3 regions of the Paenibacillus sp. 01T422 genome follow, and region 1 is predicted to be linked to each of the others. Evidence: riboswitches for the same ligand, from Rfam matches in the RefSeq annotation. Region 1 holds a riboswitch; each other region holds the start of a gene.
The links. Region 1 has a riboswitch for cyclic di-AMP ahead of AC1DUA_RS15040 (C40 family peptidase). Riboswitches for the same ligand answer to the same signal wherever they lie in the genome.
Positions count from the first base shown of each region.

Region 2: another riboswitch for cyclic di-AMP. It lies ahead of AC1DUA_RS03445 (C40 family peptidase); the one in region 1 lies ahead of AC1DUA_RS15040 (C40 family peptidase).
Region 3: another riboswitch for cyclic di-AMP. It lies ahead of AC1DUA_RS04230 (stalk domain-containing protein); the one in region 1 lies ahead of AC1DUA_RS15040 (C40 family peptidase).

Region 1 covers NZ_JBFTQB010000234.1:184-3,100, forward strand. The annotation lists gene AC1DUA_RS15030 (methyltransferase domain-containing protein) at 1-566, shown strand, start outside; gene sugE (quaternary ammonium compound efflux SMR transporter SugE) at 579-899, opposite strand; guanidine-I (ykkC/yxkD leader) riboswitch at 990-1,092, opposite strand; gene AC1DUA_RS15040 (C40 family peptidase) at 1,219-1,692, opposite strand; cyclic di-AMP (ydaO/yuaA leader) riboswitch at 1,696-1,834, opposite strand; gene AC1DUA_RS15045 (hypothetical protein) at 2,003-2,821, opposite strand; gene AC1DUA_RS15050 (M1 family metallopeptidase) at 2,862-2,917, opposite strand, start outside.
Region 2 covers NZ_JBFTQB010000034.1:7,630-10,815, forward strand. The annotation lists gene AC1DUA_RS03440 (hypothetical protein) at 1-261, opposite strand, end outside; gene AC1DUA_RS03445 (C40 family peptidase) at 430-1,329, opposite strand; cyclic di-AMP (ydaO/yuaA leader) riboswitch at 1,331-1,480, opposite strand; gene AC1DUA_RS03450 (aldo/keto reductase) at 1,703-2,632, opposite strand; gene AC1DUA_RS03455 (hypothetical protein) at 2,886-3,119, opposite strand; tRNA gene AC1DUA_RS03460 (tRNA-Gly) at 3,146-3,186, opposite strand, start outside.
Region 3 covers NZ_JBFTQB010000043.1:1,161-4,346, reverse strand. The annotation lists gene AC1DUA_RS04230 (stalk domain-containing protein) at 296-1,096, opposite strand; cyclic di-AMP (ydaO/yuaA leader) riboswitch at 1,103-1,255, opposite strand; gene AC1DUA_RS04225 (LiaF transmembrane domain-containing protein) at 1,418-1,720, shown strand; gene AC1DUA_RS04220 (PspA/IM30 family protein) at 1,748-2,362, shown strand; gene liaF (cell wall-active antibiotics response protein LiaF) at 2,538-3,186, shown strand, end outside.

The DNA of each region.
Region 1 (2,917 bases):
AGAGGCTTTCCGTCTACTTACCTGAGAAAGTGAAAGCAGATTTGGAGCGCATGGCGGAGGAAACAGGCTTGTCTATGACGCAGCTTATTGTGATGGCGACGCATGGCCTACTCGCGAATTATGATTCGCATGGCGGAGCTATTTTTGCCGACTTATTGGCAGCTAAACAACGGATCGTTCCCGAGGTGAAGGATCGGCAGCGGCTTTTGCGTGAAGAGAAAGAGGGCATGCAGGATTACTACGGCGCGCGAGCGGCTGAATATGAACGGATTTATGCTCGTGAGGATGCGGAGTATCAGCAAGAACTTGCGATGCTGGCGGATATCGTGAAGAGGCAGGTGACTGGGAGCCGCGTTCTGGAGGTGGCTTGCGGTACTGGATATTGGACACAGTTCATGGCGGCAACGGCCAAACACATCGTTGGTGTGGACGTTCGACCAGAGGTGCTGCAAATTGCGGAATCCAAGAGATCTTTAAACCGCTGGCGGAGAATCTGCGGATATTTGTCGGCAGTTCCTTCTGGTATGTCAGCTACATGGTGGCTTAGGAATCATCGGCCGGAGTGAGTGGGCGTAAGCTTAGTGCCCGGATGTGAACTTAAGGCCGAGAACGCCGACCAGAATAAGGATCATGAATAGAATACGCAGTAAACTAATAGGCTCATTCAGAAATAGGGTGCCGATAATAATTGCACCTACAGCGCCAATTCCCGTCCAAGCCGCGTAGGCTGTGCCGATAGGAAGAGTTTTCGTAGCTGCTGCGAGAAAATAAAAGCTGATAATCATGCCGACAATGGTGATGCTGGATGGAACCAGTCGTGTGAAACCATTGGAGAACTTCAATGAGATCGCCCATACGACTTCAAAAACACCTGCAATGACTAGATATAACCATGCCATCTGTGAATCACTCCTTCAAAAGTATGCTAAGATGCCCATTAGATCGCGGCAAAAAGAAAAAGCCTGGAAGCAATATCGCTAATGCGATAAGACTCCCGGGCTTTTTCCCCTCCGTGATCACAGCGTATCCGCTGCGTGTTTTCTCTCGGACCAGACCGGCGCTGCAGCGCCGCGGAACCCTAGAAACATGATGCCGTAATTATAGGACGGCTAACATGCTATGTCAAGTTGCATCATTTCAAAAAAAGAATAAAAGCCCTGAAAAGCGGCTCATTCGAGCTAACGCTTGTCTGGGCTTTATTCATGTTGAACAAGAAAATTACTTGGATTCAGCAGTTAGTTGATTGTAGATATCATCCCACAGAACACGTCTAGCGGATACATACCTTTTCGCATAATAGGATTCGCTTAGCTTGTTTTTCACGATACCTTCATTGGATGCAGAGTGAATGAATTCACCATTTCCAAGGTAGATACCAACGTGAGAAATGCCTTTGCCCCCTGTGTCGAAGAACACAAGATCACCTTTACGAAGATCACTTTTGTCGATCCAGTAGCCCTCTTTATTTTGAGCTGCTGAACTATGAGGAAGGTCAATGCCGAATTTATTGAACACGTACGATGTGAAACCAGAGCAATCAAAGCCTCTTGTTGTCGTTCCCGCATCGCGGTACGGTGTTCCAATCAATTCGTCAACCGTTGAGTCCAATGTGGATTCTGACGCAGACACACTCCCTAAAGCTACACTCAAAAACAAAACAAGACTAAAAAGAAGAGCAACAACCTTTTTCAACTGCTTGTCTCCTTCCGGTGCCTACGAGGTTAGCTGGAGGGTTCGGTTGAAGGTTCCCTATGATCCCTGTCTTGCAAGATCAATTCACCCGGTGTGGTTCCCCCGTTTCCCCAAGAAATGAGGAATTCGGCATGAAATATTTGGTTTTTTAATGCTAGTCTCTTTAATTCGTCATAAACATCGAAATTCCTCCTTTTTCGTGCAATTTGGTCTGAAAAAATGTGTAAAGGTTCGCTTTACAGACAAAAAAATCCCCTTTTGCAAGGGGATTGAACAAATCTAAACCAATTATGGTTTTATTTATTTTGTTTTAACGACTCATTTTGGCGGAAAGAAGCTGAAATTGCGAGGTAATGGACCACATTTGCATGAAAATATGGAAGAGCGGGAAAAGCTGATAAATGATTAGCGCTACCAGTCCTGCCCAGATATAGGTCGATGTGACCGTAATCCCTGCCAAAAGTCCTGAACTAATTAAAAGGATCAGGGAAAGGCCGATAATCGGCAGCGAATACCGGATGAACGTGATGACTGTGGATACAATGCCGAGATGCGCCGCAATCGCGAACTGGACGTACATAAAAAGTAGATGCAGCAGAAAGCCATAAACCAGCATCCCCATTAGCCAAGGCAGTAAGTCGAGGGAGGCCTGCTCATAAGATGAGCTGTGAGCAAGCACCTTCTGCGCTTTGGGCAGCACCCAGATGAGAGGCAGCAGAGACATGGCGATTCGGATTATATACGCGGCGAAGAAGGGAAGTGTGAGTTCCTTGATGCCGCGGACGAAGCGATAGCCGGCATTTTGATCCGAATGCGTGAGCGAATAGTAGACGCCGCTGTTCAGCATCGGGGTAAGCAGCATGCGAGCTAGGAGCAGGATAGCCAGCCACCACAAGTAGGAATGGCTAAGATCCGTTTTGAATAGCTGGAACTGACTTTCGGCGAGAAAAAGCTGGAGCGCTTCTTTCGGCTGATCGCCGCCGGGAAAGCGATGCATGAGGGGGACAAGGACCCCTTGTACAAGCTTATACAGCAGCATCCCCCAGCACATCTGGTAGATGAATAAGACAATCGTGGCGAAGGGTTGCTGCAGAGCCGCCCTGAGGCCGGATTTGAGATAAGTTGTCACAGGTGTCCCTCCTAAGCGTTGTTTTCTGAAGAGTGGGCGCCTACCAGGCCACCCACCCGAAAATAGCTTGCAGGAATTGAATAATGCCGAGATTCA
Region 2 (3,186 bases), on a different contig from region 1:
GTGTTGGATATAGGCTTCCATTTCTTCAATTGTTCTCTGGTCTTTAGGATCTTGCTTCGTTGCGTAAAATACCTCTTTTATAAAAGTATCCGTTTGCAGGCTTCTAGCCCCTTTGAAATGATTGTATGTACGGAAAAACTGCTGAATAACTTCCCGGATCTCATCTGGCATTGCAGGACCCTTATCCACGGTATACATGCTATCTGCTATACTCGAATGTCTCTTTTTATGAAACCAACTCTTCCAGACACTTAATTGCATGCGCTCGTGTTCACCTGCTCTTTCTTTCTTCCAAACATTTCTTCATTATAGGCTAAAAACCATAAAATTTCGATAAAAATCGCATTATTCCGCGGACGAAAAAAAACACCTGCCTTCTATGCCTTTCCTTTGAAAGAACATAGAAACAAGTGTTCGATAGTCCTATCCTTACATAACTCTTCTCGCTCCGACATACCTTGCACTCCAATACGCGCTCGAAAGGCTATCTACAGCCACGCCTCTGGATGTAGTCGCTGAAATGAATCGATCATTGCCGAGATAAATGCCCACGTGATTCACAGTTTTTGAAGCAAAAAACACCAAGTCTCCGGCTTTCAAATCCGTGACTATCGTACCTGCTTCGCTGTGCATCTCCGCTGACGTACGAGGCAAATCGATCCCTTTCGCTTGATACAAAAACCGCACAAAACCGGAGCAATCAAATCCATTCGGTGTCGTACCACCCCATACATAACGCACGCCCATATAAGCATTTGCCGCCTGAGCAATTTGCTCACTCACAGACGGAACAACAGGAGCAGCGGCGGCAACGACCTTAGGAGCTGGAGGTGGTGCTATCCAGGCTGGTTTGTGCGACTTTCCGTCCACATCCACAATCGCGATCTGGTTGGCTTCATTCCATTCAATTGGTGAACCGAAGGTTTCCGTGATGAAACGCAGTGGAACATAAGTGTTCCCTTGATACACGGTTGGACTGCTTTCCAAACTGATCTTCTTACTGTTCACAAGCGCTTGTTGTTGCTCTGTAACTAGTAGGATTGACTGCTGCTTGTTAACCAGCGTGACCTCGATTTGATCCTCTTGCTTCTCCCAGCTCACCTGATAGCCCAGCTTCTCAGATAACACTCGGAGTGGAACTTGCATGATGCCTTTGTCATCAATGTAAGGCTGAACTTCTGGAAACTTCAGCAGCTCCTCATTGACTTGAACCTTGACAGGACGGTCCGTAGGCGCAGAAGCGGCCTGAGCGGAATGTGCAGTAAACATCGGTACTGCGGCACATAAAATTGCGCATGAACAAATAAGACGTAAAGAAAAAGATTTCAAAACCTTGCCTCCTTGACGCCTCCGAGGTTAGTTGACGGGTTCGGGAAGAGGTTTTCCCTAGTACGCTTAGCTAGCAGCGCTCATTCACCCCAAATAAAGAAGTCCCCCGTACCGGAGCTTTTGATGCTCCGAGATTCGGCATTTTTTGTCTATGTTAGACTAGCATAGTTTATTTAGTAGATACAACTTTTGCGAAACGGTAAGTTTTACCAACGAATTTTGTCGCATAATACATACATATTGCACAACATAATGCGCAAATGAACATGCAACGCAAAGCACAGCAAAGCACACAGCGTAGGGCACAGCAAAGCACACAGCGTCAGACACAACAAAAAACCACCCCGTCGGGTGGTTTGCTACTAGGAGTAGCCTAGTAGCCAATTACTGACAGCGCTCGCTCGCTGACTGTGTTTAATGCTTCTAGTTCTGAGGCGGATAATGACAATGAGGCCGCTTTTATATTATCTTCAAGATGATGCTCGTCCTGCGTGCCTATAATAGCCGAAGTAAGTGCTTCCTGGTGCAGCAACCAAGCAATTGCAATCTGTGTTACGCTAGCGTCCTTGGAATCAGCCATTTCTTTCATGACAGCCAGAAGCTCCTTCTCCGCCTCCAGATGCTCCGGTAGGAACAGCCTTCTCTCCTTACGGAAGTCTCCCTCTTTCAACATCTTGCCATGAAGATGGAAAGCACCCGTCAGGATTCCCTTCGCGATCGAACTGTAGCTCATCACACCAACGTTATGTTCCTGGCAAAATGGTAAAACTTCTTGCTCGATAGCTCTGTGGAGCAGGCTGTATTCCGGCTGAATCACATCGATCTGTGCGTAATTCACCGCTTCTTTCAGCTGCTCCAAAGAGAAATTCGAGACACCGATGGCTCGAATCAAGCCTTCTTCCTTCAACTTCACAAATTCAGCAAGTGTATCCTTTACCGGGATCTCATAACTTGGCCAGTGAATGTAATAAACATCTATGTAATCTGTCTTCAAACGTTTCYAACTGTTTTCTGCTGACTTCCGTACATCTTGAGGAGCAAGATTGCTGCGGCTCACCTTAGTCGTAATGATGCATTGCTTGCGTATCTCTGCCAAAGCAGCTCCGACGATTTCTTCCGAGTGTCCATTGCCGTAGCCTTCAGCCGTATCGAACGTTGTGATGCCTAGCTCGAACGCTTTACGGACGAGCTCGATATTATTTTGATCGTTCGTGAACTCCCAGGGACCTCCTCCGAGCTCCCAACAGCCAAAGGTTATGTTTGAGATATCAAAACCTGCATTTCCAAGCTTTTTCGCCTTCATAGTCGCCGACCTCATTTCATTGATATCGTCTTACGATAATGCACACGTTAACAAATTAAGTATAACGCTTTCATCTTCTTTTGCCAAGAAATGAGCGGGTTCGGGCATCAGGCGAGGACGATTTTCCCTGCTGCACCGTGTGCCTCTGTGTGGAAACGGAACTACAGGCCTCTATTTATATGGAAAACGGCATATTCGCCGGTTCATGGGAACTACAGGCCTTTATTATGCCGTTATCGGCTTGTAAACTCGCCTAATGAACAAATAAGGCCTTGTAGTTCCCCCTCTCCGGGGCAACAGGCCGTTTTGTCCGAAATAGCGGACTCCAGTTCCCTCTCCCCTGCTCCATCTCATTGAACATGCTCCCTTCGGAAGCAAGTATCGGTAGATTTGGACGCGCGTCCAACTCGGGATTACTCATGCCGCCTTCACGGACGGTCGAACCCTTCTGGCTTCTCTCCCCTTCCCGCGCAAAAGAAAAAGCCACCCGAAGGTGGCTCTTTCTTTCTGTGAAGCGGGTGATGGGAATCGAACCCACGCTACCAGCTTGGAAG
Region 3 (3,186 bases), on a different contig from region 1:
CCGGGGCCGTCTTTTTTATGTGGAGGGAACTAGAGTACGCTATTTCGATGAAAAGGTAAAACTTACACGTGTAAGAGGATCTACGATCCGCTATTTTGGCCATTTTCACCGGAAAACGTGCCAGTGAGGCCGATTAAGACCCTGTAGATCCGCTCAGTGAGGAAACAGTTTGTTTTTCATTAAATAACGGACTACAGTTCCCATGATTAAAGTTTTAGCTTGATTCGCATACCAACTATCCAGGAGTTTAAAAGAGGAGCGCTGTTGGCACCAATAAATAAAAAACCCGTGAGCATCACGGGTTTAGTTTGTACACTTTAACAGTTTGTAAGCCAAATTTGCGTAAGGATTGTTGAGAGCCAGGAACAAAAATATCAACGCGATTGCCTTTGATGGAACTACCGGTATCCGTTGCATAAGCATACATGCCGCCTTTTGGCAGGCCATTGAAATCATAGCCTTCTATATAGAGCTTAGATCCAAGTGGAATAACAGATGGATCTACAGCGACCGTTCCGATTCCTAATGGATTCCCCATATAGTCGTAGGCGCCAAAACCACCATTTTCAGATGGATCTGCCGAGTAAGCTGTTGACTCAAATAGCTGATAATCAGGTGCATGATGATTGCCGTCTTTACTCAGAATCGCTAATTTGCTGCTTGCGTCCCATTGAACGGGGATGTCGGAAGCWTTGCTTAGAAAACGAAGTGGCACGTATACACGCCCGTTTTGGAACTCGGCATGTGTGTCCATCTCGACACGAGTGCTATCGATTTCGGCCTCTTTTTGACCTGACACCAAGGAAATTGAGTGCTTGTCGTTATTAAGTGTGACTTTGATTTCGTCGCCTTCCTTATGCCATTGTACATCATAACCCAGTTTCTCTGTTACAAAACGGATCGGTACTTGTGTAGCATGGTTGTCATCCAAATAAGGCTGTGCATCCGGAAATTGAACCAGGTCATCGTTGACTTGAACTTTCACGTCCATACTCGCGGCTGCGTAAGCATGTCCCGAAAATGGGGAAAGAAAGCCCCCTGCCAAAACTGTGACGGACACAGCAAGGCACGTTAACCCTTTTGTAATCAAATTCAATTGGTAATCCTCCTTCAAATGAGCCTCCGAGGTTAGTTGACGGGTTCGGGAAGAAGGTTCTCCCTAGTCTGCTCTGCGTACAGAGCAAATATTCACCCCATGTAAATCGTCCCCCGTACCGGCACTTTGTCTGTGCACCGGACTCGGCTTCAAATATTCTATCATTGATAGAATAAGAGAAACAACGCCCAAAATATGGGTAAGGGTCTTAGTGCGTACTGGACTTAGGTCTAGGTACAAAAACAGTCGGGAGTCCGTTTTGAGCTGAATCCATTTCGGCTACGATAGTAGCATGAAGATTACGCGAAGGGCGGTGCAATAATGAGCATGAATCGATCGAAAAGTTGGGCATTTATTCTAATAGCAGTAGGCTTCCTCATTTGTATGCATCAAGTAGGCATGCATTTTCATTTCATGGGACTTTTGGTTCCTGTGGCGATGGTGGGGCTTGGTTATGTGGGGATAAGTAATGGAAAGAAGATTGGATGGGTTATTTTTGGTATTGGCGCTTTGATTTTAATTACAAAACTATCTGGATTCCTCGCGATTGTGTTTGCTGTGTGGTTAATGTATTACGGCTATCGCATGCTGAAAAAACAAAACGATTCGGCAGAGTTCAATTAATCAATAGGAACCTAGGGGTGTGGGATAATGAGCGTATTTGATCGAATTGGCAAAATGGCGGATGTGGCCTGGCAGGAGGCAGCCAGCAAGCTGGACCTGCATGAACGGGGAGGTGGCCACTCCGGAGGCTCCGGACACTCTGGCGCATCGCGCGGCATTGCCGAGCTGGAAGAGCGCTACGAGGAGGCGCTGCAGCGAACGATTGAGCTGCGCAGCCAAAGCGTCGACGCGGAGGAGATGGCACAGCTGCGCGCTGAGCAGGCTGAGCTAGCCATGCGCGCTGGCGACGAAGAGCTGGCGCGTATAGCGCTGCAAGAGAAGCTGCGCTTGGAAGCAGCCTGCGCGCAGTACCGCGCGCAGTACGCAAGCAGCCAGGACGTCTGCCTGGCGCTCGCAGACGAGCTAGCTGCGCTGCGTGCAGGCAGCGCAGCAGGAGCCGGACAGCCGCGCAGCGGGCTGTCCAAGGAGGAGGCTCGCGAGGCACTCCGCGAGCTGGAAGCAACCGGCCGCGAGCTCGGCCGGGAAGCGATGCAGGGCCTGCGCGTGGCGGGGCGCGTGTCGCGAGAGACGCTGAAGGAGGCTGGCAGCAACCTCCAGCAGGAGCTGCGTAAGCTACAGCAGGATTGGCGCGACAAGAAATAAGCCACGCGTGATTGTACTGCGCCGCGCAATGCGTGCGGCGCAGCCGGGTGCTGGCCTCCATTCCTCAGGCTAGATCCTTGCTGGGCAAGGATTTGCATCTTGGAGGCTGTCCATTCTTATGGTATGCTAGGAATCTATATGAACGAATTAATCGGCAGCCAGAGGAGGTGCAGCGATGGGCGAAGAAACCAAAAACAACCGCAACCGGAATACGGCCTTAGTGCTGATTGGCGCCGGTCTTTTTTTGCTTCTGGATCATACGATAGGCTTTTTCCCCATTCTTGCGATTATCCTCGTCTTGCTGGGCATTCATCGGGTCCGTTCCCGCAAAGAGCGCAAAGGTTTTGTGCTCATCGGCGTGGGGGCTGTGATTCTGTTTGGTGATCATATTACGATTGTTTTCGCTATCGTTTTGATTTCATTAGGATTCTTTTTCATCCGTTCTAAACAAATGCACAAAGATGACACTTATATTCAAAAGCAGAAGTTGATGGATAGCGTCCGCTTGGGGCGTGAGCCTTGGATCATGCGCAATAGTTCAACATGGTACATTATTGGGGAGACTTATATTGATCTCTCGCTTGCCATTCTTGAGCAAAAGGAAACGACGCTTATCCTGCAAGGTGTGATAGGTGATGTTGATATCAAGGTTCCCGATGATATTGGCGTCTTCGTGGGGGCTTCCGTCACTTTTGGCCAAATTCAAGTGGCAAGTGAGCGCGAGTCGGGCGTAATGAACAAATTGCAGTGGCAGTCGTCCAATTATGAGAGCTGTGATCACCGAGTGAAACTTGTGCTTTCTTATATCGTAGGAGATATTAAAA